Regions from separate parts of the Streptomyces sp. NPDC088785 genome, predicted to be linked through region 4. Evidence: riboswitches for the same ligand, from Rfam matches in the RefSeq annotation. Region 4 holds a riboswitch; each other region holds the start of a gene.

Region 1 (7,137 bases), on a different contig from region 4:
AGATGCTCGACGTGCTGAGCGCCCACCCCGACTTCGAGAACACGGCGCCCGGCGGCGGGTACGCGCCGCGCCCCGGATTCCGGCCGCTGACCCGCTTCGAGGGCAAGGGCCTGGACAAGAGCCACGTGGTGCACGACCTGCTGTTCCGGCACGTCTAGGGCCTGTCCGGCGGATCTTGTCGCGGGCGCGGGGTCCGGCACGCCGACCTGCGGCGTTGTCGTCGGTTGCCAACGCTCCGCGTCGACGCCCTCCTCCGCCTTGCATCCCGACGCACCAGACCCCGCTCACCAGCACGGAAAAACGCGGGCCACCCGACTACGACCTGATCCGCCGGACACGCCCTAGCCCCCGGCCCCGGCTCCCGTCCCGGGACCCCGTCGCGCGGGCCGGCATCGCTCGTTAGGGTCAACCTGTGGATCCGTACCCGGCCTACCCGCCCCACCAGGACCACGCCCTCGGCGCCGCCCCGGGCGGCGCCGTCCGGCACCCGCGCTGGTGGGAGCGCAGGGGCGTACGGGTCACGGCACTCGCCACGCTGCTCGCGGTGTCCGGCGTGGTCATCGCGGCGCTCGTCCGGGAGCAGACCGGCACCCGGGGCTTCCTGGTCGGGCTCGGCCTCGCGGTCGTCCCCGTCCCGCTCCTGATAGCCGCGTTCCGCTGGCTGGACCGGGTGCGTCCGGGCCCCTGGCGGAACATGGTCTTCGCCTTCGCGTGGGGCGCGTGCGCCGCCGCCCTCATCGCCATCGTCGCCAACAGCTTCGCGACGCGCTGGATAGAGACCGCCACCGCCGACCCGACCGGCGCCGACACCCTCGGCGCCACCGTCATCGCCCCGATCGTCGAGGAGTCCGCGAAGGCGGCGGCCGTGCTGCTGGTCTTCCTCTTCCGCAGACGGGACTTCGACTCCGTCGTCGACGGCATCGTGATCGCGGGGATCACCGCGACCGGCTTCGCGTTCACCGAGAACGTCCTGTACCTCGGGAACGCCTTCGGCACCGACCAGCTGGCCGGCAGCGGCCCGGTGCTCAGCTCGGTCACCGCCGCCACCTTCTTCGTACGCGTCGTGATGTCCCCGTTCGCGCACCCGCTGTTCACCGTGCTCACCGGCATCGGCTTCGGCATCGCCGCGGTCACCGCCCGCGACCGGGGCCGGGTCCGCCGCTTCCTGCTGCCGCCCGCGGGCCTGCTCGCCGCGATGGGCATGCACGCCTTCTGGAACAGCTCGTCGTCGCTGGGCGAGTACGGCTTCTTCGCCGTGTACGCGGTCTTCATGGTGCCGGTCTTCGGCCTGCTGACCTGGCTCGCGGTGTACACGCGCCAGCGCGAACTGCGCACCGTGCGCGAGGAGCTGCCCGCGTACGTGGCGGCGGGCTGGCTGACCTTCCCCGAACCGTTCGGGCTCGGCTCGCTCAAGGCGCGCCGCCTGGCGCGGGAGTTCGCCGCGCACTACGGCGGGCGGCCGGCGGCGGAGGCGCTCGCCGCGTACGAGACGGACGCGACGTCCCTGGCCCTGCTGCGGCGCCGGGGGCGCGGGGGCCGGGCCGGCGCCGACTTCGTCGTGCGGGAGCGGGAACTCCTGGAGGCGCTGTGGGAGCGGCGCGCCGCGGCACGGCCGGCCCTCGCCTACGGGGCGCGGCTCGCGGCCCCGGTCCGCCGGCCGCCGGTGTACACGGGCCCGCGGCCGACGCCGGGACCCGCGTACAACCCCTACCGGTACTAGACCCTGCCGCCACCGGGCCGGTCCGGGTGCGGGGCGGCTGCTAGGCGGACGCCTCGGTCAGCCGCGCCAGCTCGGCGTCGGTCAGCTCCAGTTCGGCGACGGCCAGCAGCGCGGGCAGCTGCGCGGCGGTGCGCGCGGAGGCGATCGGCGCGGTGACGGTGGGCCGGGAGGCGAGCCAGGCGAGCGCGACGGTGGCGACCTCGGCGTCGTGCGCCCGGGCGACCTCGTCGAGCGCGGCGAGGACCCGCTGCCCGCGCCCGGTCTCCAGGTAGCCGGCGGCCTTGTCGGCGCGGACGCTGTCGACGCTGACGCCCGGACGGTACTTGCCGGTGAGGAAGCCGGAGGCCAGCGACCAGTACGGGGCCGCGCCCAGGCCGGCGCGCGAGGCGATGTCCTGGCGGGCGCCCTCGTAGGTGTCGCGCGAGACGAGGTTGTAGTGCGGCTGGATGGCCACATAGCGGGCCAGGCCCTCGCGGTCGGAGAAGTCCAGGGACTCCTGGAGCCGCTCCGGCGAGATGTTGGAGACGGCGATGTGCCGCACCTTGCCGGCCTTCACCAGCTCGTCGAGCGCCCCGATGATCTCCTCGACCGGGATCGTCTCGTCGTCGTCGAAGTGCGTGTAGTAGAGGTCGATGTAGTCGGTGTCGAGGCGGCGCAGGGAGGCGTCGGCGGCGGCCTTGATGGTGTCGCCGCGCAGGCCGGGGAAGTCGGGGTGGCGGCCGACCTTGGTCGCGATGACGACGTCGTCGCGCCGCCCGCGCGCCCTGGCCCACTTGCCGATCAGCGTCTCGGACTCGCCGCCCTTGTTGCCCGGGGCCCAGGAGGAGTACGAGTCGGCGGTGTCGATGAAGTTGCCGCCGCCCGCGACGTAGGCGTCGAGCACCTCGAAGCTGGCGGCCTCGTCGGCGGTGAAGCCGAAGACGTTGCCGCCGAGGCAGAGCGGGAAGACGTCGAGACCGGAGGGGCCGAGGGGGCGCAGAACGGAAGAAGTCATGCCGTGCTTCAACGCCGTTGCGGAGCACGTCATTCCGTGCGCGGGCCGGTCCGCGCCTCAAGGGCAGGCAAAACCGGCGGCCCTGGCGTCGGGGGGTTGCCGCCAGGACCGCCGGAGCCCGCGTACCGGCGGGCCGGTGGCTCAGGGAGTGAGGCCCCGCTCGCGCAGCCAGGCGGCCGGGTCGATGCCGGTGGCGTCGCCGCCGGGGTGGACCTCCAGGTGGAGGTGGGGGCCGGTGACGTTGCCGGTGGCGCCGACGCGGCCGATGACATCGCCGGTGGAGACCTTCTGGCCGGCGCTGACGTTGAGCGACGACTGGTGGCAGAACCACAGCTCGGTGCCGTCGTCGAGGGTGATGATCGTGCGGTAGCCGTACGCGCCCGCCCAGCCCGCCTCCGTGACGGTGCCGGAGTGGACGGCGTGGATCGGGGTACCCGTGGGAGCGGCGAAGTCCAGGCCCGTGTGGTAGCCGGAGGACCACATGGCGCCGGGCTGTCCGAAGGTGCCGGTGAGCGTGTAGGAGGCGACGGGGAGCTTGTAGCTCTTGGCCAGCTCGGCGAGGCGCTCGGCCTCGGCTCTCTTCCGGGCCTCCTCCGCCGCCTTCTTCTTCTCGGCGGCCTGCTTCTTGTCGGCCGCCTCCTGCTTGGCGGCGGCCTCGTCGGCGGCCTGCTGCGCGGCTGCCTCCTCGGCGGCCCGCTGCGCGGCGGCGTCGGCGGCGTCCTGCTGGGTCTCGGCCTGGGCCAGGATCCGGGTGCGCAGCGCCTCGCCCGCGTCCGACGTGCCGTTGCCGACCGTGGTGAGCGGGGTGGCGGCGGTGTCGGAGCCGCCGGAGCCGCCGGAGCCGCCGGAGTCGCCGGACTGCGCGGAGCCGCCGGATATGAGCGCGCCGACGCCCGGCAGCGAAGCGGCCTCGGGCAGCGAGTCCTTGACGGACGACAGGTCGGGCAGGGAGAGGTGGACGGCGGGCTTGCCGCCCTGCGCGGTGGCGATGCCGCCCGCGCCGACGGCGGCGATCACGCCGACGCCGAGGACGGTGGAGCTGCGCGCGAGCCCTCCGCGCTGCCGGGCCACGCGGTGCCGCCCGCGGACGGGGCGGACGGAGTCCTCGGTGGGGTTCCATTCCTCCCAGGTCTCGCTCCGGGGGCCGAACGCGTCGTTCGACGGATCCTTCGACGAGGAGAACTCGGGGGCAGGCCGGTTCGACGCCACGGGGGCGCTCTCCTTTCCTTCCTTCTCGCCTACCGGGTTAGCTGACGGGTTCGGAGCAGGAAGGTCTCCTACGGGCATACGAAGATGCCCGATTCACCCCAAGTTGGTGGTTCCCCGGCTCCCTTGCGGGATTAAGCGCGTGCGCGCGGAGCCGTCGCTGGTGACGGCTGGGACGACCGCGCTGCGTTATCGAACGTTAATAGACAGCCGACAGTAATTCCAAGCTGTTCCTACTGATCGTTCACGCCTTTGGCCAGGATTTAACGGGTCAAGAACGGCTATAACCGCCCGACTTGGCCGACGACGGTAACCGGCCACCTTTCTGATGGTTCGTCAATTGTTATGGGCGGTGTCTGCGCAGCGTCACGGCCGCCGGACCGCGAGCAGCGCCATGTCGTCCGTCGCGCCGCCGCCGGTGTGCGCGCGCACCTCCGCGGCGAGCGACAGGAGCAGCTCGTCGGGCCCGGGGAAGATCCGCCCGGACAGCCGGTCCGCCGGATCGTAGAAGACGCCCGCGGCGTCCCGCGCCTCGGACAGCCCGTCGGTGTACAGCAGCAGGGTGGCCCCGGCCGGGAACGGGGCCTCGGCGACCCGGTCCGGCCAGGACCCGAGCTCGCCCATGCCGAGCGGCAGCGCCCCCACGCCGTCGACGACCGGGATCATCCGGACGGTGCCGTCGCCGAGCAGCAGGATCGGCTCGGGGTGGCCGCGGTTGACGATGCGGACGCGGGAGTCGCCGTGCGGGATCTCGGCGAGCACGGCGGTGGTGAAGCCCTCGAAGTCGTCGATGCCGTCGCGCCGGGTGCCCTCGCGGGCCAGCGCCCGCTCCAGGCGCAGGGCGACCGCCTCCAGGCTGCCCTCCTGCTCGGCGGCCTCCCGGAACGCCCCGATGACCACGGCGACCGCCGAGACCGCGCCCATGCCCTTGCCGCGCACGTCCCCCACGACGATGCGCACGCCGAACGGGGTGTCCTGGACGGCGTACAGGTCGCCGCCGATGAAGGCACCGGCCTGCGCGGCCTCGTAGCGCGCGGCGATGGCGAGCCCGCCGATCCGGCCGGCCGGTTCGGGCAGCACGGCGAACTGGGCGGCCTGGGCGATCCGCCGGGCCGAGTCCAGCTGCTCGTTCCCGCGCCGCACGATCCGGTTGATGAAGCAGGCGAGCACGCAGACGGTGGCCACGGTCGCCATCTCGGTGACGATGTCGGTGCCGACCCGCTGGGTGTACCGGAAATGGACGACGAGGATCGCCAGGATCGACCCGATCCCGGCCAGGACCGTGCTCCGCAGCGAGAAGAACGGGGCGCTGACCAGGGGAGCCGCGCTGAACAGCGGAGCCCCGGAGAAGCCGGAGGGGGTCACGTACTCGTAGCAGGCACCGCCGAGGATCAGCAGGACCGGCAGCGCCCGCAGGAACCACCGGGTGCCGCTGCTCTCCGCCACCGATCTGTGCCGCCCTGCGCGCTTCCCCACCGCTCGTCTCCTGCCACGTCCGCGCCCGGTTTACGGCGTCTCGTCAAGGGTTCCCGGGGAGCGCGGCGGCGGCGACCTGGTGTGGGCCGTACGGGTGGCGGGCGCACGAAAACGACCGAGGCCGGAATCTCGATGAGATTCCGGCCTCGGCCTTCAGTAGCGGGGACAGGATTTGAACCTGCGACCTCTGGGTTATGAGCCCAGCGAGCTACCGAGCTGCTCCACCCCGCGTCGGTGAACCTGACTCTACGCCATGGTGGACGCGGAACGCCAATCCGTCAGGCGGCGGTGGCGTGGGTCAGGGTCTCCCAGGCCACGAAGAGGTCGTCGGTGCCCTCGGGCCGCTCCTCGCGGGTCAGCCGCACGGTCTGCGGGAGGTCCATCTTCAGGCGCCCGCGCAGATGGCCGAGGCCGATCTCGGTGTCGGGCCCCATGTCCCGCTGCACCCTGCCGCCGCACAGCCAGGCCGGGGCGGTGGCGCCGAGCTGGTACTTGGAGTGGAACTCCAGCGCGGCCCGCAGCCGGTCCTTCACCTCGCCGTACAGGTCGACGCCCTGGTGCCAGGCGGTCTCGGCGATGTGCGAGGTGGCGGCCAGCGAGTAGCTGGCGTGCTTGAAGTTGCGGCAGGTCTCCTGGGCGAGGCCGTCCTTGAAGGTGGTCTGCCCGAACCAGTACGTCCGCAGCTTCGCCGGGGTGTCGATGCCGCTGCCCTCGGGCTCGACCGGCAGCGGGCCGTCGGAGGAGAGGTAGAAGTACGCGGGGACGCGGGCCCGGAAGTGGTGCACGGCCTGGTCGAAGGCGGCGTGGTCGTTGAGGTGGACGGCGATGTTCATGGTGGCGTCGGCCATGACCAGGTCCCAGTTGCCGTTGAAGTCGGCGGAGCCGGGGCGCACCACGGGCAGGTACACCTCGCGCAGCATCCGCTGGAACTTCAGCTCCTGCCCGTCCGGCCAGCCGTCGTACGTGTACTGCATCAGCTCGGCGGCCTTCGCCCAGGAGCTGCCGGCCCAGGCGGTCTGCAACCCGGCGTTGCCCTCGGTGTGCCGCTTCACCTTGTCCGACCAGGCGTCCATGATCTCCACGGCCTTCTCGGCGTGGGCCCTGTCCCGGGTCATGTTCCACAGCAGGGCCTGGGTGTACGCGGCGATGGCGTCCTCGCGCTCCTCCACGCAGCCCTGCCCCGGGCGCGTGTCGGGCGGGCACTCCACCGTCTCGTAGGCCTTCGGCGTGTAGTCGAGCGCGGCGTACTTGCTGCGGCCCATGGCCCGGTACGCCGACAGCCAGGGCTCTTCCTTGCGGGCCACGTGGTCGCGGGCGGCCGTCAGCTGGTCCTGGCCGACGAGCACCCCGGGGTGGGTGAACGCCCCGCCCGCGGCCCGGGGCGCGGCCACCGCCCGCGCGCCGCCGTCGCTCGGTCCGGCCGAGCCGCAGCCCGTCGCCGCGATCGTGACGAGGGGGAGCAGGCTCCCCAGAAGAACACGCCGCCCCCACCAGGCCCTGGGACGTGTCCTGGGGAATCTCGCCGCTGCCATGCCCTACCTCCGGCCTCCGGTTCGGTCACTGGCAGCCTGACCCCTGCGCCGCGCGCCCGCAGTATCTGTTGCGCCGGATGGCGCCCGCGGCGGGCGGCACCGCGCGCGGTCCGAACGGCCCTTCCCCTTCTTAGACCTGACGGGTGGGCACCCCCCGGCCCCCGTATCTGCCCGCACCGCGGCGCCGTTGTAGGGGCATGACCTCAACT
Region 2 (7,137 bases), on a different contig from region 4:
GGATGAGGTCGGCGAGATAGCGGCGGATCTTCTTCACGGCGCGGGCGACGCCGCCGCGCGGCCCCTTGCCGTGACGGATCATCATGCCCGCCCAGTCCCGCAGGTCGTCCTGGTCCTCGCGCGGGACGCCGAGCAGGTCGCAGATCGCGTAGATGGGCAGCGGGAAGGCGAACTCGTGGATGAGGTCGGCGCTGCCGCGCGCCGCGAAGCCGTCGATGAGGCCGTCCGTCAGTTCCTGCACGCGCGGCGCGAACTCGGCCACCCGGCGCGGGGTGAACGCCTTGGAGACCAGGCGCCGCAGCCGGGTGTGGTCCGGCGGGTCGATGTTCAGCAGATGGGTCATCAGGCCGGCGCTGCGCTCGCCGGGGATGCCGGTCCTGCTCCTGCCTTGCGCGTCGTCCGCGTGGTGCACCGGGTTCTTCGACAGCCGCGGGTCCGCGAGCGCCTGACGCGCGTCCGCGTACCGGGTCACGAGCCACGCCTCGACGCCGCTGGGCAGGGTGGTGCGGTGCACGGGGGAGTGCTCGCGCAGCCAGGCGTAGGCGGGATACGGATCGGTGGCGAACTCCCAGGTGAAGAGTTCGGGGGCGGGCGCGGTGTTCACATCCCGACCGTACCCGGAGGCGGTCCGGCCAGCGGGAACGCGTGTGACCGGTGCCACTCGGCGCCGTGCGCGCGGGCGGCACGGGATGGTTTGTCGGCATCCCGGAAAGCCGCGAACGGGGCCCATTCACCGCACAGTTCACGACGGCCCACAGACCCCCGAAAGCTGACGTTGTGTCAAATCTGTGATGGAGGCGTGATCTACGCTGCATCGACTTGTGACAAGCGTTCGAGTCCCGCTACGTTCACCAGTCATCGCGACACACGCACAACAGGCACCACGCATCCACCTTGTCGCGTGCAGCTGTATCAGTCTCGCGAAAGGCAACCGCATGCTCTCCGGGAACGGTCGACACCGTCGCCCCCGCCAGGCCCCTGCTCTCGTCGTCGCCGCCGGGGTCACCGGCAGCGCCATCGCGATCCCGCTGCTCGGCGCCACCGGCGCGCACGCGGCGACGGCCACCACGTGGGACAAGGTCGCCGAGTGCGAGAGCGGCGGGCAGTGGAGCCTGGACGCGCGCAACGGCTACTACGGCGGCCTTCAGTTCTCGCAGGAGATGTGGGAGGAGTACGGCGGTCTCGACTACGCCCCGCGCGCCGACCAGGCCAGCCGCTCGCAGCAGATAGCCGTCGCCGAGAAGGTCCTCGACGCCAAGGGGCCGAGCGCCTGGCCGAGCTGCTCGGCCACCGCCGGCCTGGCGCAGGGCGCCGGCTCGGCGGACGTCGACCCGGGCGCGAGTGCCACCCCCAAGGCCCCCGGCGACGGCGGTGCGACGGCCGGGACGGACTCCGGCTCGGACTCCGGCTCGGACTCGGGTTCGAACTCCGGCGCGGACGCGGACGCGAGTGCGGATCCGGGAGACAAGAATCACGACGGATCCGGCGCATCGGACAAGGTGTCGGACAAGGCGTCGGACGATGCCACGGACGGCGCGTCGGACGCGGCGTCGGACGGCCCGTCCGACGGCCCGTCGGCGGACGACTCCGCCGCTACCTCGGGTAACAGCGAGGAGGGCGGGGCGAGTGACGCCGCGTCGGCTCCGTCCGGCACCGCCTCGCCGGACTCCCCGGACACCGCCGCCGACGACTCCACCGCCCCCGCCGACGCCTCCGCGGGCGGCCGGCACCGGGGCGACCGCGCCACCGACGACGGCGCCGACTCGCGTACGGGCGACGGCCGTCACGCCTCGCGCGACGAGCGGCGCGACGGCGACGCCTATGTGGTCCGCTCGGGTGACAACCTCTGGGACATCGCCGACGCCCAGAACGTGCCCGGCGGGTGGTCCGCGCTCTACGACGCGAACCAGAAGACGGTCGGTACCGACCCGAACCTCATCCTCCCTGGTCAGAGTCTGGATCTTGGGTCTGAATCGGTCGAAAAGTAGCGGGAGTTACGGGGTCTTTGAGGCCTGTATGTCCGCTTTTGATCGAGTGAGACATGAGTCTCAAAGACCCTGATCGTCTTTGAAATCGGGCGGATCCACTGCTTACGGTCTGACCGCTCGCCACAGCGGGCCCCGACGGACGTCACGCCGAATCCTGCCAACGTCCGTACGGGAACAGTCGACGCGTAAGCGCCGTAGGCAGGAGCGGGGGACCCAGGTAAGCCGCCGTCGAGGGAGACCGAGACGGCTTGGGGTTAAGCCGCGCACAAGGATGCGCGGCCGGGCACTCACTGGCCCGAACCCGACAGCTCACCTCGTAGGCGTCGGTGAGGGGATCTCTCCATGCTGCTTTCCAGCAAGGGCAAGCACCGCCGCCCGTCCAAGGCCGTCCGTGTCGCCACGCTCGCCGGTGTCGCCGGTGCCGCCGTCGCCGTCCCGCTGATGGGCGCCACCTCGGCCTCCGCCGCCTCCGCCTCCGAGTGGGACCAGGTCGCGCAGTGCGAGTCCGGCGGCAACTGGTCGATCAACACGGGCAACGGTTTCTCCGGCGGCCTCCAGTTCTCGCCGTCCACCTGGGCGGCCTACGGCGGCACGCAGTACGCGTCCTCCGCCGCGGGCGCCTCCAAGGCCCAGCAGATCTCGGTCGCCGAGAAGGTCCTCGCCTCGCAGGGCAAGGGCGCCTGGCCGAGCTGCGGCGTGGGCCTCTCGGGCGCCTCCACGGGCAACTCCGCCCCGGCCCCCCAGCAGGACACCCAGCAGTCCCAGCCGCAGCAGCAGCAGCCGCAGCAGAGCCAGCCGCAGCAGCAGAAGTCGACCGAGCAGCACACCGACTCCTCGGCCGCCTCCCGCTCGCAGTCGCGCGACACCGTCACCACCCCCACCGGCCAGAAGGTCGAGAAGGGCGACGGCGAGTACAAGGTCAAGACCGGCGACACCCTCAGCAAGATCGCCGACGCGCACGGCACGGACTGGCAGAAGGTGTTCAAGCTCAACAAGGACATCGTCAAGAACGCCGACCTGATCTTCCCGGGTCAGCAGCTCCACCTGAAGTAGGACCGCGCGGGAGTGCCGCGGGCCCGGCGTCGGCGGACGCCGGGTCACCGGCCGCACCCCCGTCCCCACTCCCCGGTGGGCCGCTCACCTGAGCAGCCCCCGCCCCATGCAGCGGGCGGGGGCTGCTGTCTTTGTTCCGTTAAGAAACATTTCGCTCTGGGCGTTGTCCACTGGCCGGGCGGTCGGATGGCCGATGCCTCGGAGCCGGTTAGGCTCAGAGGGTGCGGGACCGAACCAACCGGCCCCGCACCGTCCGCGTCACATCCCAGAAGGAGATGCTCGTGCCGTCCATCGACGTCGTCGTAGCCCGGGAAATCCTGGACTCCCGAGGCAACCCCACGGTCGAGGTCGAGGTCGGCCTCGACGACGGCAGCACGGGTCGTGCTGCCGTTCCGTCGGGCGCCTCCACCGGTGCCTTCGAGGCCATCGAACTCCGTGACGGTGACCCCAACCGTTACCTCGGCAAGGGCGTCGAGAAGGCCGTCCTCGCCGTCATCGAGCAGATCGGCCCGGAGCTGGTCGGCTACGACGCCACCGAGCAGCGCCTGATCGACCAGGCGATGTTCGACCTGGACGCCACGGACAACAAGGGCTCGCTGGGCGCCAACGCCATCCTCGGCGTCTCGCTCGCCGTCGCGCACGCCGCTTCCGAGGCGTCCGACCTGCCGCTCTTCCGCTACCTGGGCGGTCCGAACGCGCACCTGCTGCCCGTCCCGATGATGAACATCCTGAACGGCGGGTCGCACGCCGACTCCAACGTCGACATCCAGGAGTTCATGATCGCCCCGATCGGCGCGGAGTCCTTCTCCGAGGCCCTGCGCTGGGGCGCCGAGGTCTACCACACCCTCAAGAAGGTGCTGAAGACCAAGGGCCTGTCCACCGGCCTCGGCGACGAGGGCGGCTTCGCCCCGAACCTGGAGTCGAACCGCGCCGCGCTCGACCTCATCCTCGAAGCGATCAAGGAGGCCGGCTACATCCCCGGCCAGCAGATCGCGCTCGCGCTGGACGTCGCCGCCTCCGAGTTCTACAAGGACGGCAAGTACCAGTTCGAGGGCAAGGAGCGCTCGGCGGCCGAGATGACCGAGTACTACGAGGAGCTCGTCTCCGCGTACCCGCTCGTGTCCATCGAGGACCCGCTGTACGAGGACGACTGGGCCGGCTGGCACGTCATCACCGAGAAGCTGGGCGACAAGGTCCAGCTCGTCGGCGACGACCTCTTCGTCACCAACCCGGAGCGCCTGGCCCGCGGCATCGAGGAGAACTCGGCCAACGCCCTGCTCGTCAAGGTCAACCAGATCGGTTCGCTGACCGAGACCCTGGACGCCGTCGAGCTGGCCCAGCGCAACGGCTTCAAGTGCATGATGTCGCACCGCTCCGGCGAGACCGAGGACGTGACGATCGCGGACCTCGCCGTCGCCACGAACTGCGGCCAGATCAAGACCGGCGCCCCGGCCCGCTCCGAGCGCGTCGCCAAGTACAACCAGCTCCTGCGCATCGAGGAGATCCTCGACGACGCCGCGGTCTACGCCGGCCGCAGCGCCTTCCCGCGCTTCAAGGGCTGACCGGCCCCGCGCCTGCTGAGGCAGTAGTTCCGTACGTCCCCGCACTCGGTCCCGTACCGTGTGCGGGGACGTACGCACGTAGACAGCACTGCCGGACGGGGAGGCGGAGGAGCCATGCCGGGAAAGCTCCGAGACAGGGGCCGTGACGACTCGGCCCGCTTCTCCACGGCGACCCGCCTGCGACTGCTCGGCGAGCAGACCGCGGAGCGGGTCTACCGCTCGCAGACCAGGCGCCAGGCGCGCCGCTCCCGGCTGACCGGCCGCGCGGCCCTGCTCGCCCTCGTCGTCTGCACCCTCGTCGTGGCGCTCGCCTACCCGATGCGGCAATACGTCTCCCAGCGCGGCGAGGTCGCGGACCTCCAGCGCCAGCAGCGGCAGGCCGAGGAGCGCGTCGACCGGCTCCGCGACGAGAAGGCGCGCTGGCAGGACGACGCGTACGCCGAGCAGCGGATCCGGGAGCGCCTGCACATGGTGATGCCGGGCGAGACCGGCTACGTGGTGCCCGACGCGCGCGCCACCAGCACCGGCCGCCCGGACCAGAGCCCGGCCGAGCGCGCCTGGTACTCGAACGTCTGGGACGGCGTCGACAAGGCCGACCAGGCAGCCAACTGACACACGAGAGACACCCCAGGAAGTCATGGACACGCCCCCGCCCCAGACCGAGCGCACCGAGCCCACGGACGCCGACATCCACGCGTTCAAGGAGCAGCTCGGCCGCCCGCCGCGCGGCCTGCGCGCCATCGCCCACCGCTGCCCCTGCGGCAACCCGGACGTGGTCGAGACCGCTCCGCGTCTGGAGGACGGCACGCCGTTCCCGACGACGTACTACCTGACGTGCCCCCGCGCGGCCTCCGCCATCGGCACGCTGGAGGCCAACGGCGTCATGAAGGAGATGACGCAGCGGCTGACGACGGACCCGGAGCTGGCGCGCCAGTACCGCGCCGCCCACGAGGACTACCTCGCGCGCCGCGACGCCATCGAGGTCCTGGAGGGCTTCCCCAGCGCGGGCGGCATGCCGGACCGCGTGAAGTGCCTGCACGTCCTGGTCGGCCACTCCCTGGCCGCGGGCCCGGGCGTGAACCCGCTCGGCGACGAGGCGATCGCGATGCTGCCCGAGTGGTGGAAGAAGGGCCCGTGCGTGAGCGCCTGCACCGTGGAGGAGGACGCGTGAGCCGGGTGGCGGCCGTCGACTGCGGTACGAACTCGATCCGGCTCCTCGTCGCGGACGTGAACCCGGAGACGGGCGAACTGACCGACCTGGACCGGCGCATGACCATCGTCCGGCTCGGCCAGGGCGTCGACCGCACCGGCCGGCTCGCGCCGGAGGCGCTGGAGCGCACCTTCGCGGCCTGCCGCGAGTACGCCGCCGTGATCAAGGAACTGGGGGCCGAGCGGACCCGCTTCGTCGCCACCTCGGCGTCCCGCGACGCGGAGAACCGCGACACGTTCGTCCGGGGCGTCCTCGACATCCTGGGCGTCGAGCCCGAGGTGATCACGGGCGAGCAGGAGGCGCAGTTCTCCTTCACGGGTGCGACGAGGGAACTGACCGGCCGCGCCGACCTCGACACCCCGTTCCTGGTCGTCGACATCGGCGGCGGCTCCACCGAGTTCGTGGTCGGCGCGGAGCGCGTCGACGCGGCGCTCTCCGTCGACATCGGCTGCGTGCGGATGACCGAGCGGCACCTGGTGGGCGAGGACGGGCGGATCACCGACCCGCCCACCGCCGAGCAGATCGGGGCCGTCCGCGCCGACATCACCGAGGCCCTCGACCGGGTCACCCGGACCGTGCCGATCCGCTCCGCGCGCACCCTGGTGGGCCTGGCCGGTTCGGTGACGACGGTGGCCGCCCTGGCCCTCGGCCTGGACGCCTACGACTCCACGGCGATCCACCACTCCCGGATCCCCTACGAGAAGGTCGCCGGGCTGACGGACTGGCTGCTGTCCTCGACGCACGACCAGCGCGCCCTGAAGCCGGTCATCCACCCCGGCCGGGTCGACGTGATCGCCTCCGGCGCACTGGTGCTGCGGATGATCATGGAGTGGACGGGGGCCCGCGAGGTCGTCGTCAGCGAGCACGACATCCTCGACGGCATCGCCTGGTCCCTCGCCTGACCCCGGGCCATCGGCGCGGCCCCCTTGTAGGGTGCCGCGCATGGGGGAGACGACGGCGCGGCACGGCGCCTACCGGACCGGTCCGCTGTGGGGCGCGGCGGGCGTCTGCCTCGGTGTCCTGGTGCTCTGCTCGGGGCTCGCGCTGTTCGGGATGCTGGAGTTCCACGAGCGGTGCGCGCAGGGGCTGATCACGGGTTCCGGGGCGCTCGGCGACATCCACGACCAGGCGTTCCCGCCCGCCACGGTCTGCGAGTTCGCCGGCGGGGACGTCACCTCCGTCGGCGGGCGGTGGCCGCTCGCCGCGCTGTCCTGGCTGGCCCTGGCGGGGCTCGTGGGCTGTCTGCTGCTCGCGCTGGCCGCGGAGTGCTGCGAACCGGTCCCGGGCCCGGACCACGTCGTGCCCATGACCCGGGCGGCCAAGC
Region 3 (7,137 bases), on a different contig from region 4:
CCGCCGTCGGACCCGCTGACGACACGGGCTCCCACACCAGCGGACACTGGTACGCCGACCCCGGCCACCAGCAGCAGTACGCCGACCCGTACGCGTCCTCGTACGACACCGGCGGCCACGGCACGAGCGGTGTCTGGCCCACACCCGGGTACGAGCACACCACCACCATCCCCGCGCAGTCCGGCACGGCCGGACAGCACGGCGGGCAGCACACCGGGCAGTGGGACACCGCGGAGTACCCGGGTGCGCAGCACACCGGGACCCATCTCTTCGAGACCTCGTCGTTCGGGACCCAGCCGTACGAGACCCAGACGTTCACCGCCCCGAACTCCGGGACGCAGAGCTTCGGTACGCAGGGCTTCGATACACAGAGCTTCGATACGCAAGGCTTCGACACCCGGGCCTTCCAGGCGCCGGTCTTCGACGCGCAGCAGCTCGCCGCGCAGACCTACGACACGCAGACCTTCGAGTCGCCGGTCTTCGGCACCACCGCGTACGACACCGGCGCCTACGACGCCACGCAGTGGAACTCCGCCGGCGCCCCCACCGCCCCCGCCCCCGCCGCCCTCGGCGACACGGGCCGGATGGAAGCGGTGCACGAGCAGGCGCCTGCGCCGGAGCACCACGACGACGCCGAGCCGGCCGCGACGCACCCCGATCCGGACGCCGAACCCCGCGCGGCGGGGCGGGAATTCACGCCGCGCGCCGCGGCCCGCGGCCGCGCCCGGCGCCGCTCCCCCGCCAAGCGCTCCGCGCTGCTGACGGTCGCCGTGCCGTCGGTGTGCGTGGTCGGCATCGCCGGGATCGCGGCGGCCTCGGTCGGGGTCGGCTCGGGCGGCAGCGGTGACACGGAGACGCAGGCCATGACGGCGTCCGACGCCACGGCCGTGAAGCCGTCCACGGCCAACAACAAGCTGGACACCCAGCTCGCCGATCTCTCCCAGGACGCCGGTGACTTCGCCGACCGGGCGAGCCGCACCCAGGAACGCATCGATCTGAAGGCCAAGCAGGAGGCGGACCGCAAGAAGGCCGCCGAGGAGGCCGCCCGCAAGGAAGCGGCCCGTCCGAAGTTCGCGCTGCCGGTGAAGCAGCACGGGCTGAGCGCCTATTACGGGCAGGCCGGCATCAACTGGATGTCCGTGCACTCCGGCATCGACTTCCCCGTGAGCTACGGGACCCCGGTGATGTCCGCGACCGACGGCACCGTGCGCACGCAGTGGAACAGCGCGTACGGGAACATGGCGATAGTGACCGCCAAGGACGGCACCGAGACCTGGTACTGCCATCTGTCCGCGCACACCGTGATGAGCGGCCCGGTCAAGGCCGGAGACGTCATCGCACGGTCGGGCAACTCCGGGAACTCGACCGGACCGCACCTGCACTTCGAGGTGCGCCCCGGGGGCGGCTCCGCGATCGACCCGCTGCCGTGGCTGCGCAGCCACGGCCTCGACCCGACCTAGATCCTCGACCCAGGGCCTCGACCTAGGGCCTGGCCGACCCCGGGCGCCCGGCATCCCGCCCGGCGCCCGGCTACAGCTTCTCCACCGGCGCGTACCGCAGCAGCAGCCGCTTCGGCTTCGGGTCCCCGAAGTCGATCGTCGCCTCCGCGTTCGACCCCGAGCCGGTCACCCCGACCACCGTGCCGAGACCGAACTGGTCGTGCGTGACGCGGTCGCCGACCGTCAGGGACACCACCGGCTTCTCGCTCGCGCGGCGCGTGGCGAACGCCGGGGTCGACGAGCGGGAGCGCGACGAGGACAGCGAGGCCGCGATACCGCCTCCGATGCTCTTCGTCGAGGCCGCCGGGGTGGAGGGGCCGGTGCGCTTCCAGTCCAGGTGCGCGGCCGGGATCTCCTCCAGGAACCGGGACGGCGGATTGTACGAGGGCTGGCCCCAGGCGCTGCGCATGGTGGACCGGGTCAGGTACAGCCGCTCCCGCGCGCGGGTGATGCCGACATAGGCGAGCCGGCGCTCCTCCTCCAGCTCCTTGGCCTGGCCGAGGGAGCGCATGTGCGGGAAGACGCCGTCCTCCAGGCCGGTCAGGAAGACCACCGGGAACTCCAGGCCCTTGGCGGTGTGCAGGGTCATCAGGGTGATGACGCCGCTGCCGTCCTCGTCCTCGTCGGGGATCTGGTCCGAGTCGGCCACGAGCGCGACCCGCTCCAGGAAGTCGGAGAGCGTCCCGCCGGAGACCGGGGCATCCGCGCCGTCCGCCTCGGCGCCACCGCCCTGCGCGCCACCGCCCTGCGCGCCGTCCTCCTGCGCGCCGTCCGGCTGCGCGTCCGTGGCGGCGGCCGACTCCTGCTCGAACTCCAGTGCCACGGCGGCGAGTTCCTGAAGGTTCTCGATGCGGGTCTCGTCCTGCGGGTCGGTGGAGGCCTGGAGCTCCGCGAGGTAGCCGGTGCGCTCCAGGACCGCTTCCAGGACCGTCGCCGGGCCCGCGCCGGACTCGACGATCGTGCGCAGGTCCTCCATGAGCGTGTTGAACCGCTTCACCGCGTTCGTGGAGCGGGCCGCCATGCCGTACGCCTCGTCGACGCGGCGCAGCGCCTGCGCGAAGCTGATCTTCTCGCGCAGCGACAGGGCGTCGATCATCGCCTCGGCGCGGTCGCCGATGCCGCGCTTCGGCACGTTCAGGATCCGGCGGAGCGGGACGGAGTCCTCCGGGTTCGAGAGGACCCGCAGGTAGGCAAGGATGTCCCTGACCTCCTTGCGCTCGTAGAAGCGGACGCCGCCGACGACCTTGTACGGCAGGCCGACGCGGATGAAGACCTCTTCGAAGACACGGGACTGCGCGTTCGTCCGGTAGAAGACGGCGACGTCACCGGCCTGCGCGTCGCCCGCGTCCGTGAGGCGGTCGATCTCGTCGGCGATGAACTGGGCCTCGTCGTGCTCGGTGTCCGCGACGTATCCGGTGATCTGGGCGCCCGCTCCCGCGTTCGTCCACAGGTTCTTGGGGCGGCGCGACTCGTTGCGCTCGATCACCGCGTTGGCCGCCGAGAGGATCGTCTGCGTGGAGCGGTAGTTCTGCTCCAGCATGATCGTCGTCGCGTTCGGATAGTCCTCCTCGAAGTCGAGGATGTTCCGGATCGTGGCGCCGCGGAAGGCGTAGATCGACTGGTCGGCGTCACCGACGACGCACAGCTCGGCCGGGTCCGCTCCCTCGCCGTCCGCCGGGCCCACCAGCTCCTTGACCAGCGCGTACTGCGCGTGGTTCGTGTCCTGGTACTCGTCGACCATGACGTGCCGGAAGCGGCGGCGGTAGTGCTCCGCGACGTCGGGGAACGCGCGCAGCAGGTTCACCGTCGTCATGATCAGGTCGTCGAAGTCCAGCGCGTTCGCCTCGCGGAGGCGGGACTGGTACATCACGTAGGCCTGGGCGAGGGTCTTCTCGAAGCCGTCGGCGGCCTGGCCGGCGAAGTCCTCCTCGTCGATCAGCTCGTTCTTCAGGTTGCTGATCTTGGCGCTGAAGGACTTCGGCGGGAACTTCTTCGGGTCCAGGTCCAGGTCGCGGCAGACCAGGGCCATGAGGCGCTTGCTGTCGGCCGCGTCGTAGATCGAGAAGGAGGACGTGAAGCCCAGCTTCTTGCTCTCCCGGCGCAGGATGCGCACGCACGCGCTGTGGAAGGTCGACACCCACATCGCGTGCGCCCGCGGGCCGACCAGGGCCTCGACGCGCTCCTTCATCTCGCCCGCGGCCTTGTTCGTGAAGGTGATCGCGAGGATCTGGCCCGGGTGGGCGCCGCGCTCCGCCAGCAGGTACGCGATGCGGTGCGTCAGCACGCGGGTCTTGCCGGAGCCGGCGCCCGCGACGATGAGCAGGGGTGAGCCGCCGTGCACCACGGCGGCCCTCTGGTGCTCGTTCAACCCCTCCAGGAGGGATTCCGGATCGACCGCCGGGCGCGGGGCGCCGTCCCGGTAGTACGCGTCCCTGGCCGGGGGCACGTCGAACTTCCCGCCGAACAGATCGTCGGGGATCGGCTCCGGCGCGCTGTCGTGGGCGGGATCCTCGGGCGGCGGGGGCTGCTCCGCGCCGCTCTGGAGGCTGGCCAGGAAACTGTCGTCAAAGAGGCTGCTCATCGCCCTCCGAGTCTAGGCCGCCCCACTGACACACCGCCGCCGCCTTTGCGATACCGGGCCGCCGCCGCCCCGCGGGAGCCCGGCACGGCGGGCTCCGCATGACGCAGATCACCCCCCCGGGGCCCGTGCCGATCCCCCACCCGCAGCAAGGTCACGAAAATGTATCGGGCATATCGCACATCAACCTTCACAGCGGCGACACCGGTTGGCTACGGTGCTGCGCGGGCCGCCCGTCCCCCCGTCCGCGAGCGTCGCGGCGAGCGGTCGGCCCCCGCCGAGTTCCGCACGCCGTGAGGCAGGGAGCCGGGGACCCACCGACCTTTGGGGTGAATCGGCCCGATGTCCCGGCAGCGCCGGGCGGCGGACCGTAGGGCAACCTTCCGTACGCCCGAACCCGACAGCTAACCCGGTAGGCGGATGACGGAAGGAGTCGCCAGCCTTGGCGTCGCACCGCAAGCCGCGCAACCGCTCCCGACTCAGCGGCGGTCTTCGCACCACCCCGGCGATCGGCATCACGACCGCCGCGCTCACCTCGGTCGCCCTGCTCTCGCAGACGGCGCAGGCCGTGCCCGCGCAGCCGGACCGGCCGAGCCTGGAGGAGGTCCAGCAGAAAGTCGACAGCCTCTACCGCCAGGCCGAGGTCGCCACGCAGAAGTACAACGCGGCCAAGGAGCGGACCGCCGGCAAGAAGCAGCAGATCGACCGGCTCCTCGACGACATCGCGCGGCGCACCGAGAAGATGAACGAGGCCCGCCAGAAGCTGGGCCGGTTCGCCGCCGAGCAGTACCGCTCGGGCGGGATGAGCGACACCGCGACGATGTTCCTCGCCGACGACCCCGAGGACTACTTCGCGCAGGACCGGCTGCTCAGCCGGGTGACGGACGAGCAGAAGAAGGCCGTCGACGACTTCCAGGACGAGCAGCGCAGGACCGCGAAGAAGCGCACCGAGGCGCAGGAGAGCCTGCGGCAGCTCTCCGGCTCGCAGGACGAGTTGCAGAGCTCCAAGGAGGACGTGCAGACGAAGCTGTCGGACGCGCGCCGCCTGCTCTCCGAGCTGACCGCCGAGGAGAAGGCGCGGCTCGCGCGGATCGCGCGGGCCAAGGAGGAGGCGGCCCGCGAGAAGGCCGCCGAGCTGGCCGCGAAGCAGAAGAAGGCGGAGGAGGCCCGGCGCGAGCGGGCCGCGCAGGAGGCGGCCGACGACGGGGCTCCCGCCTCCGGGACGGGCGGCTCGGGCGGGTCGGCGACGGGCGGGTCCGGCGCGTCGGCGCCGTCGTCCGGCTACGCCGCCAAGGCGGCCCGGGCCCTCGCCTTCGCCCGGGCCCAGGAGGGCAAGCCGTACGTGTGGGGCGCCAGCGGCCCCGGCTCCTACGACTGCTCGGGCCTGACCCAGGCCGCCTGGAAGGCCGCCGGGATCTCCCTGCCCCGCACCACCTGGGACCAGGTGGAGACCGGCACGACGGTGCCGCTCTCCGCCATCCAGCCGGGCGACCTGGTGTTCTTCTACGACGACATCAGCCACGTCGGCCTCTACCTCGGCGACGGCATGATGATCCACGCCCCGAAGCCGGGCGCGTACGTGCGCGAGGAGTCCATCTACTACGACGGCACCTCGTCGATCCACAGCGTGGTGCGCCCGGCCTGACCGCTTGCAAATTCGCTGTAGACCTATCGGATTCTCAGCGTTCTGTCGCCAACTTGTCGTCTGCGACAGATCGCCGAGGGTCACTCCTTAGAGTGACCCTCGGTCACTCACGGCATCCGTGCGATCTCCGGGCACATGGGACGCCTCAGCACATGGGCAGTCTTCGCCGCCCAGAACTGAAGAGGTCCGCTATCGCCAGGCAGACGGGGTCGTCGCGGAGACCCGTGAGACCTGCTGATGAGTGAACAGGTAGCGGCCGGGCTGGCGGGGCGGGGTTTCGCTCGTGTAAGGGCGTCGGCACTCCTCGGGCTGGTACCACGCGGCGACGGGGCGATCGCCTGCTGGCCTACGAGAGTCGTTCGGAGCTCGCCGGATCTTGCTGGCGGAATCCGCCAGGGGTGTGGTCGGCACTGCCGCTCAGCCGTTCCAGGGGTGCGGGGACGACGGGTCCGCGTCTGTCGGCACGTGCCGGATCTGCTGCTGACGCATGTGGACGGACTGGTCGCGGTGGTGGACGTGAACGCTCCGTAGCGTGTGGACCTACCGGAGGAAGTGGCCCAGTTCAACTGGACACGGAAGCTGTCCTAGCTGCGGGACCGGGCTTTCGATGTGCACACGCGGCCTCGCCGCCCAACTCGCCATCGAAGATGGACTAGTCGCCCGCCGATTCCTGCAACTCGGCATCCCCCTGCGCCCGCTGGGCGTTCACAGCCACACCATCATGACCACCAAGGTCGACTAGAGCGTCCCGCGCAATAACCGCCCGGCAGTCGAAGGCATGCTGCACGGCTGGCTTCACTTCACCGCTTCCAAATTGCCATGGCCCTGCCGAATGTCGGAACCGCCGCTGACTACCTCGGCATGCACTGAGGTGCCCGGGGCCACCAATTCCAGCGCCTGGAACGCGATCTCGGGCATGCGCTGTTCCATCGCGCTGCCTTCGGAAAACCGCACCGTCCGACCAGACACGGCAACGCCCTTCTGCGCTCCTTTGGCGCGGGTGAGATCCAGGCGACGATGCACTCCGCACTCGGCTCCGACCAGATCACGCGCGTGCTGGGCATGGCCAGGCCGGCCAGAGCCGCGCGACCTGATCGACCACCAGAACGAAGAGTTCCACGGCGCCCAGGTCCATGCGAGACGCGGCATCGACAACGGCAGCCTCCATCCGTGGCTCAAGAGGATGGAACGAGAGGGCTGGTTCACCAGTCACCCGAAGCCGAAGAGTCCTGGCCTGCGCGAGCCCCGGTCGGCTGTGGCCCCGATTGCCAACGCACCTACTACGCGCTCACATCCGATGGGCTCCGCGCAGCCGTCCACGAAGTCCAGCACCACAAACCATGCCGTCGCACATACGATGAGCCCTTCGTCATACTCGGCGAGTCATGTTTTCGGATCTGCGACGATGAACCAAC
Region 4 (7,137 bases):
ACACGATGCAGTACGTCAGCTGCCCGGTGGAGACGACCTGCCTGGGGCAGGCCGCGTCCGTCGCCGCGGTGCTGCTGGCCGCGGGGGTGCCGGGTCGCCGGATGGCGCTCCCGGGGGCCCGCGTGGTGCTCGACCAGCCCGCGCTGGCCGAGCCGGCCCAGGGGCAGCCCACCGACCTGGAGATCCAGGCCCGCGAGATGGTGCGCACCCGGGAGCGGCTGGTGGAACTGCTCGCGCGCCACTCGGGCAGGACGGCGGAGCGGATCGGCGCGGACATCGAGCGGGACACGGTGCTCACGGCCCGGCAGGCCCTGGAGTACGGCCTGGTGGACCACGTCGTGCAGAACCGGAAGAACCAGCAGGGCGCGCAGGGCGCGAGGTGAGGCGGCCGTGTATCCACCCGAACTTCCGCCGCTGCCCGCGCTGACCCGCGCCGAGTGCGACCTGGTCGACAGCTATCTGGCCGTGGTCGATCTGCTGGCCCGCATCAATCCGGCGCGCGGCGACGACACCTATCGGGGCCTGCGGGCCGCCCAGGCGCTGGTGGGCCGGGCGGTGGCGCTCCGGGACGCCCTGACGCTGATGCACCAGCGGGGCGAGAGCCGGGTGCACGCGGAGACGCTGGCGCGGGCGCTGCGCGTCCTGGACGGCGAGAGGCGGACACGATCAGTCACATTGCCGCCAGAAAACGCCTCCTGACGAACAGTCGGGGTCACCCGGCGCTCGTCGACGGTCACGCCGTCCGGCCACGGCGGGAAACGGCCCGGAAGGAGTACCCCCGGATGGCGTAGATATGAGTAGACGGCGCGACCGCAAGAGTTGCGCGACCACGGTAGCCGGACCCCGGAATTTTCGGTTCCGTGCCTGGTGCGGGCGTGGTCGGGGGTGGCCGCCGGTTCCCGAAAGCCGCACTGTCCACCTGAACGGGTCAAGCGTGAGGAGCCTCACTTACCGCCGGTTCGACTCGGTTTTCCTGGCAAAGGTGGGTCAAGATCCCTCCGACGACAAGCCCCCGCCGCAGCGGCGGGGCGGTCCGTGCGGACGCCGAGTCCTGCCGCCGCCCGGATGCCAGGTCGACAGGAGTGGATCGGCAGGAGTGGAGGACCCAGGCACGACGGGCCGCCGCAGCACCCGCTGCGAGCGTTCCTTGGGGTGAAGCCGCAGCCGCGGCCGGGCATCTTCGCCAGCCCGAACCCGACAGGTCATCCTTCGCAGGCGGCTGACGAAGGGTTGCGCATGACCGCGCTGAATCGTGTCCCGTCGCTGCTGACCCGGGCCGGTACGGCCTCGGCCCTGACGCTCGCCGTCGCGGGCGCCGGGCTGATGGTCCCCGGCGCCGCGCCCGCGGCGTCAGCCGCCGTGGCCTCGTCCAAGGCCCTCCAGGTCGCGGCGTCGAAGAAGGGCGCGCCGTACAAGTGGGGCGCCTCGGGACCGCACCGGTTCGACTGCTCGGGGCTCACGCTCTACTCGTTCAAGCGGGCGGGCAAGAAGCTGCCCCGCACCGCCGCGCAGCAGTACAACAAGACCCACCATGTCGCCGGGTCCCAGCGCAAACGCGGCGATCTGGTGTTCTTCCACTCGGGCCGGAGCGTCTACCACGTCGGCATCTACGCCGGCAAGGGACGGATCTGGCACTCCCCGAAGACGGGGGCCGTGGTGCGGCTGGAGAAGATCTGGACCAAGAGCGTCTGGTACGGCCGGGTGCGCTGACGCCCGGGACGGACCTGTCCGCGGAGGGTGGCCCGGCGCCGGACCACCCCTCGCCCACCGCCTGCCGCCTGCCGCCCTGGCACGCGGGGCCCTCGCGGTCCCTCGCACGCCCTGCGGTGGCGCGTGCGCGGCGCCCCCGGCGGGCCCGGAAACGCCTCCGAGGGGCCCGGAAGCGGCCGCGTGCCGCCGTGCCGTGCTCTGCCGAGCCGTGCCGTGCCCTGCCGTGCCGCGCGACGTACCGGGCGGGGCCCTTCCCGGTCCGGGCCGCTGCCGAGCGGGACATGTCCGGGGTCGGACGCGTGTCCGGTGTCGGACCGCCGCCGGGCCGACGCCCCACGGGCGCGCCGCGCTCAGCGCGTGGGTGCCTGGTGGACGGCGCCGCCGGGCTCGGACAGGGTGCTCCTCCACGGCAGGGCGATCCACACCGTCTTACCGCCCTCGGCGGTCGGACAGACCGAGAGCCGGCCGCCGCACTCGGCCGCCAGACAGCGGATGATGACCATGCCCCGCCCGTTGTCCTGCTGCACCGCGGCAGGCAGCCGCCGGGGGTAGCGGGGGTGGCTGTCCGTCACACCGATCCGCAGGTGCTCGTCCCGCTCCAGTTCCAGCTCGACGGTGAAGGTGGGGGACTGCCCGCGGGTGTGCTGCACCGCGTTCGTCACGAGTTCCGAGACGATCAGCCGGACGGTGTCCGCCGCGTCGCAGTCCCCCGGCATGCCCCACTCCGTCAGCACGTTGCTCACATACCTCCGGGCCGTGGGGACCGACGCGGGATCGCTCGGCAGCGTGACGGATGCTTCCTGGTGGTCTGCCATGGCGAAGTCGTCCCTTTCCTTTCGGGGCCGCTCGACCGCCCGCCGCGGATGCTTCACTCCCGGGCCCCGGCTACTGCTTCGCGCCAGCGTGCCACTTGGATGCGCTCCCAGGGTGCCGATCCCCCAAGATATGCATATATCTGTCGCCCGAAGCGGTGAACTCTGCGACGGTAGACCGTATTTGGGCGAGCGCGCGCCGGTTCCTCTACCGTCTGCTCAGGAGCCGTCCCCGTACGGGCCGGGAGAGAGCGGCCGTGCGGCCCGAGGGCCAGAGGAGACAGCATGAAGTACGGTCCCGCGGTGCGCCGCCGCAAGCTGGGTGCCGAATTGCGCGCGCTGCGCGTGGGAGCCGGACTCACCAGTGGTGAAGCCGCGCGACTGGTCGGCTGGCACCAGTCGAAAGTGAGCCGGATCGAGACGGGGCGCAGCGGTGTGACGGGCTCGGACGTGCTGCGGCTGCTCGACGCATTCGAGGCGAAAGACCCCCAACTTCGCGAACTCGTCGTGGCGTTGGCGGGGGCCGAGGATGCCGGCGGGCACCATTGGTGGCACGCCTATCGCGGACTTCTGCCGCCGCTGTACCGCGACTTCATCAGCCTGGAATCACAGGCGTGCCGGATCAGGACGCTGGAGACCAGTGTGATGCCGGGGCTGTTGCAGACGCCGGAGTACGCCTACGCGGTGACACGATCCGTTCTCGGTGGCATGCCCGAGCGGCATATCGAGTCGCTGGTGGACGTGCGTCTCGCGCGACAGGCGGTGCTGCACGCGGAGACGCCCCTGCACCTGACGGCCATCCTGGACGAGGCCGTACTCCGCCGCGAAGTGGGCGGAAAAGACATTCTGCAAAGGCAATTGGCACATTTGGCCGAGGTGGCCCAGCTGCCGCATGTCCGGATTCAGGCGCTTCCCTTCTCCGCAGGTGGGCACATCGGTATCACCGGTCCTTTCGTTGTGTTCTCCTTTCCGAACACAACTGATCTGGACGTGGTTGTTCTCGACCATTTGACGAGTAGTCTCTACCTTGAGCGGAAAGACGATCTCACCGCGTACACGGACGCCTTCGAAGCTCTTCTGGGACACGCTCTTCCACCCGAGGACTCACTGAAGTTCATCGCACAGATAGCCGGATAGCCGGACGTGCGGGGGTCGCCGACGCTCCGTCACGCACCGGCACTGCGTCAGGGAGGCACCATGAATGCACTGCCTCGGTACGTTTCCGACAGCATGTCGCTGAGCGGCGCACAGTGGCGGCGCAGCAGCCGCAGCACGGGCGCCAACAACTGTGTGGAGACGGCCCCCTTGCCCTCGGGGCCCGCGGCCGGCCTGCTGGCCGTCCGCGACTCCAAGAACACGGCGGGTCCCGCCGTGCTGTTCGCCCCCTCCGCCTGGGAGGGGTTCATCGGCTCCCTGCGCTGACCGCGCCCCGGGGAGCTGTCCGACTGATCACCCGCACGGCCTCGGCGACCTGTTCGTCGGTGAGGTCGGCGCGGGCGGTCAGCCGCAGCCGTGAGACGCCGTCCGGCACGGACGGCGGACGGAAACAGCCCACCGCCAGTCCCGCCGCCCGGCAGGCCGCGGCCCAGCGCACCGCCCCCTCGGGCGAGGGTGCGCGCACCGAGACCACCGCCGCCTGCGGACGGACGGCCGACAGGCCCTCGGCCACGAGGAGTTGATGCAGCGTCGCCGCGACCTCGCGGGCCCGTGCCGCCCGCCGGGGTTCGCGGCGCAGCAGACGCAGCGCCGCGAGCGCGGCGCCGACGGCGGCCGGCGCGAGGCCGGTGTCGAAGATGAACGTACGCGCCGTGTTGACGAGGTGGTCGATGACCGGCGCCGGTCCGAGGACCGCTCCGCCCTGGCTGCCGAAGGACTTCGACAGGGTCACCGTGGCGACGGTGGCGGGGTCGCCCGCGAGACCCGCCGCGTGCGGGGCGCCGCGTCCGCCCGCGCCGAGGACGCCGAGCCCGTGCGCGTCGTCCAGGATCAGACCCGCCCCGGACTCCGCCGCCACTCGGCCCAGTTCGCCGAGCGGCGCCCGGTCGCCGTCGACCGAGAAGACGGTGTCGCTGACCACCACGGCCGGTCCGTCGTGCGCGGCGAGCGCGGTGCGCACCGCCGCCGGGTCGGCGTGCGGCACGACCCGGGTGGTCGCGCGGGCCAGCCGGCAACCGTCGATCAGGGAGGCGTGGTTGGCGGCGTCGGAGACGATCAGCGTGCCCTGCGGGGCGAGCGCCGTGACGGCCGCGAGGTTCGCCGCGTAACCGGACGACAGCACGAGCGCGGCTTCGAAACCGCAGAACTCGGCCAGTTCGCGCTCCAGTCGCGTGTGCAGCTCGGTGGTGCCGGTGACCAGCCGCGAGCCGGTGGCACCGCCGCCCCACCGGCGGGCCGCCTCGACCGCCCCCGCGATCGTCTCCGGGTGCCGGGTGAGACCCAGATAGTCGTTGCTCGCCAGGTCGAGCAGCGGGGAGTCCGCGGGGCGCGGGCGCAGCGTGCGGACGAGTCCGGCCGTCTCACGGGCCCGGCGCCGCTCATCGAGCCAGCCGAAGGCCAGAGCCGGGGCCGGGGCCGGGGCGGGAGCCGGGGCCGGGGCGGGAGCCGGGGCCGGGGCGCTTACGGGAGCGACGGCAGGGGTAGGGCTGCTGTGCGCCGGAGTCGCCACTCCCTCGGCCCGACGGTCCGCGACGCCCTCGGCTTGTCGGTCCATGACTCCCTCTGTTTGTAGGTAATGCACAGACCCTAGTCGCCCCGCCACCGGCCCAGGATGTGGCAATACCCACACGTCGAGCCCCGTCCTTTGTGCGGACTCTCCTTTCCCCGGAGCCGGTGGATGAGCCAGGATCAGGGCTCATGGACCTGCTGAACACGCTGGTGGACAAGGGGCTTCGGCGCGAGACGCCGAGCCGTGAAGAGGCGCTCGCCGTGCTGGCGACGCCGGACGACGAACTGCTCGACGTGGTGGCCGCGGCCGGCAAGGTGCGCCGCCAGTGGTTCGGGCGCCGGGTCAAGCTCAACTACCTGGTGAACCTCAAGTCGGGCCTGTGCCCGGAGGACTGCTCGTACTGCTCCCAGCGGCTCGGCTCGAAGGCCGAGATCCTCAAGTACACCTGGCTCAAGCCGGACGAGGCGTCGCAGGCGGCGGCCGCCGGGGTCGCGGGCGGCGCCAAGCGGGTCTGCCTGGTGGCGAGCGGGCGCGGTCCCACGGACAAGGACGTCGAGCGGGTCGCGGCCACCATCGACGCGATCAAGTCGCAGAACGAGGGCGTCGAGGTGTGCGCCTGCCTCGGGCTGCTCTCCGACGGTCAGGCCGAGCGGCTGCGCGGCGCGGGCGCCGACGCCTACAACCACAACCTGAACACGTCCGAGGCGACCTACGGCGACATCACCACGACGCACACCTACGCCGACCGGGTCGACACCGTGCGCAAGGCGCACACGGCGGGCCTCTCGGCCTGCTCGGGACTCATCGCCGGCATGGGCGAGAGCGACGAGGACCTGGTCGACGTCGTGTTCGGGCTGCGCGAACTGGACCCGGACTCGGTCCCGGTGAACTTCCTGATCCCCTTCGAGGGGACGCCGCTGGCCAAGGAGTGGAACCTGACGCCGCAGCGCTGCCTGCGCATTCTGGCCATGGTCAGGTTCGTCTGCCCGGACGTGGAGGTGCGGATCGCGGGCGGGCGCGAGGTGCACCTGCGCACGATGCAGCCGCTGGCCCTGCACATCGCCAACTCCATCTTCCTCGGCGACTACCTGACCAGTGAGGGGCAGGCGGGCCACGCGGACCTGGAGATGATCGCCGACGCGGGGTTCGAGGTGGAGGGCACCGACCGGGTGACGCTGCCGGAGCACCGCGCGGGCGGCGGCTGCGGGTCGGTGTGCGGCTCCGGGGAGAGCACCGGGACCGCCGGGGCCACCGGGGCGGCCGAGGCGACCGAGGCGCGGACCGACCTGGTCGCCGTGCGCCGCCGGGGCGCCGGGACGGACCTCGCGCCCAATGCCTGATCCGCGTACCCGCCCGGCCGACCCGCGGATCGAGGAGCTGCTGCGGCTCGACCGGGAGCACGTCTGGCATCCGTACGGTCCCATGCCGGGACGGCAGCAGCCCCTGGTCGTCGAGTCGGCGGCCGGGGTTCGGCTGCGGGTCGCCGGGCACGGCGAGCTGGTCGACGGGATGTCCTCGTGGTGGTCCGCGATCCACGGCTACAACCACCCCGTCCTCAACGAGGCGGCGCGCGGGCAGCTGGACCGGATGAGCCACGTGATGTTCGGCGGGCTCACCCACGAGCCGGCGATCCGGCTCGCGCAGCGGCTCGTCGAGATCTCGCCCGCCGGTCTCGAGCACGTGTTCCTCGCCGACTCGGGGTCCGTGTCGGTCGAGGTCGCGCTGAAGATGTGCCTTCAGTACTGGCGTTCGCTCGGCCGGCCGGAGAAGCGCCGGATGCTGACCTGGCGCGGCGGCTACCACGGCGACACCTGGCAGCCGATGTCCGTGTGCGACCCGGAGGGCGGGATGCACGGCCTGTGGGCCGGGGTGCTGCCGGAGCAGGTGTTCGCGGACGCACCGCCGGACACCTACGAGGAGTCGTACGCGGAGCGGTTGCGGCGCACGGTC

The links. Region 4 has a riboswitch for cyclic di-AMP ahead of ACIP5K_RS24230 (C40 family peptidase). Riboswitches for the same ligand answer to the same signal wherever they lie in the genome.
Region 1: linked by a shared signal. The riboswitch ahead of ACIP5K_RS10555 (M23 family metallopeptidase) and the one ahead of ACIP5K_RS24230 (C40 family peptidase) in region 4 are both predicted to bind cyclic di-AMP.
Region 2: linked by a shared signal. The riboswitch ahead of ACIP5K_RS22480 (transglycosylase family protein) and the one ahead of ACIP5K_RS24230 (C40 family peptidase) in region 4 are both predicted to bind cyclic di-AMP.
Region 3: linked by a shared signal. The riboswitch ahead of ACIP5K_RS02785 (NlpC/P60 family protein) and the one ahead of ACIP5K_RS24230 (C40 family peptidase) in region 4 are both predicted to bind cyclic di-AMP.

The regions. Positions count from the first base shown of each region.
Region 1 covers NZ_JBIVKH010000003.1:20,084-27,220, forward strand. The annotation lists gene trmB (tRNA (guanosine(46)-N7)-methyltransferase TrmB) at 1-158, shown strand, start outside; gene ACIP5K_RS10545 (PrsW family intramembrane metalloprotease) at 413-1,720, shown strand; gene ACIP5K_RS10550 (aldo/keto reductase) at 1,761-2,714, opposite strand; gene ACIP5K_RS10555 (M23 family metallopeptidase) at 2,856-3,923, opposite strand; cyclic di-AMP (ydaO/yuaA leader) riboswitch at 3,935-4,071, opposite strand; gene ACIP5K_RS10560 (PP2C family protein-serine/threonine phosphatase) at 4,287-5,396, opposite strand; tRNA gene ACIP5K_RS10565 (tRNA-Met) at 5,554-5,627, opposite strand; gene ACIP5K_RS10570 (alginate lyase family protein) at 5,675-6,928, opposite strand; gene ACIP5K_RS10575 (hypothetical protein) at 7,126-7,137, shown strand, end outside.
Region 2 covers NZ_JBIVKH010000008.1:96,033-103,169, reverse strand. The annotation lists gene ACIP5K_RS22490 (cytochrome P450) at 1-604, opposite strand, end outside; gene ACIP5K_RS22485 (transglycosylase family protein) at 936-1,988, shown strand; cyclic di-AMP (ydaO/yuaA leader) riboswitch at 2,169-2,326, shown strand; gene ACIP5K_RS22480 (transglycosylase family protein) at 2,331-3,041, shown strand; gene eno (phosphopyruvate hydratase) at 3,317-4,603, shown strand; gene ACIP5K_RS22470 (septum formation initiator family protein) at 4,718-5,215, shown strand; gene ACIP5K_RS22465 (DUF501 domain-containing protein) at 5,241-5,774, shown strand; gene ACIP5K_RS22460 (exopolyphosphatase) at 5,771-6,715, shown strand; gene ACIP5K_RS22455 (hypothetical protein) at 6,756-7,137, shown strand, end outside.
Region 3 covers NZ_JBIVKH010000001.1:627,095-634,231, forward strand. The annotation lists gene ACIP5K_RS02775 (M23 family metallopeptidase) at 1-1,460, shown strand, start outside; gene ACIP5K_RS02780 (ATP-dependent DNA helicase) at 1,531-4,080, opposite strand; cyclic di-AMP (ydaO/yuaA leader) riboswitch at 4,343-4,512, shown strand; gene ACIP5K_RS02785 (NlpC/P60 family protein) at 4,520-5,722, shown strand; gene ACIP5K_RS02790 (hypothetical protein) at 6,330-6,464, shown strand; gene ACIP5K_RS02795 (hypothetical protein) at 6,518-6,745, opposite strand.
Region 4 covers NZ_JBIVKH010000009.1:158,998-166,134, reverse strand. The annotation lists gene ACIP5K_RS24240 (ATP-dependent Clp protease proteolytic subunit) at 1-383, shown strand, start outside; gene ACIP5K_RS24235 (hypothetical protein) at 391-699, shown strand; cyclic di-AMP (ydaO/yuaA leader) riboswitch at 1,033-1,233, shown strand; gene ACIP5K_RS24230 (C40 family peptidase) at 1,237-1,710, shown strand; gene ACIP5K_RS24225 (ATP-binding protein) at 2,061-2,525, opposite strand; gene ACIP5K_RS24220 (helix-turn-helix domain-containing protein) at 2,808-3,659, shown strand; gene ACIP5K_RS24215 (DUF397 domain-containing protein) at 3,720-3,944, shown strand; gene ACIP5K_RS24210 (8-amino-7-oxononanoate synthase) at 3,925-5,079, opposite strand; gene bioB (biotin synthase BioB) at 5,376-6,527, shown strand; gene ACIP5K_RS24200 (adenosylmethionine--8-amino-7-oxononanoate transaminase) at 6,520-7,137, shown strand, end outside.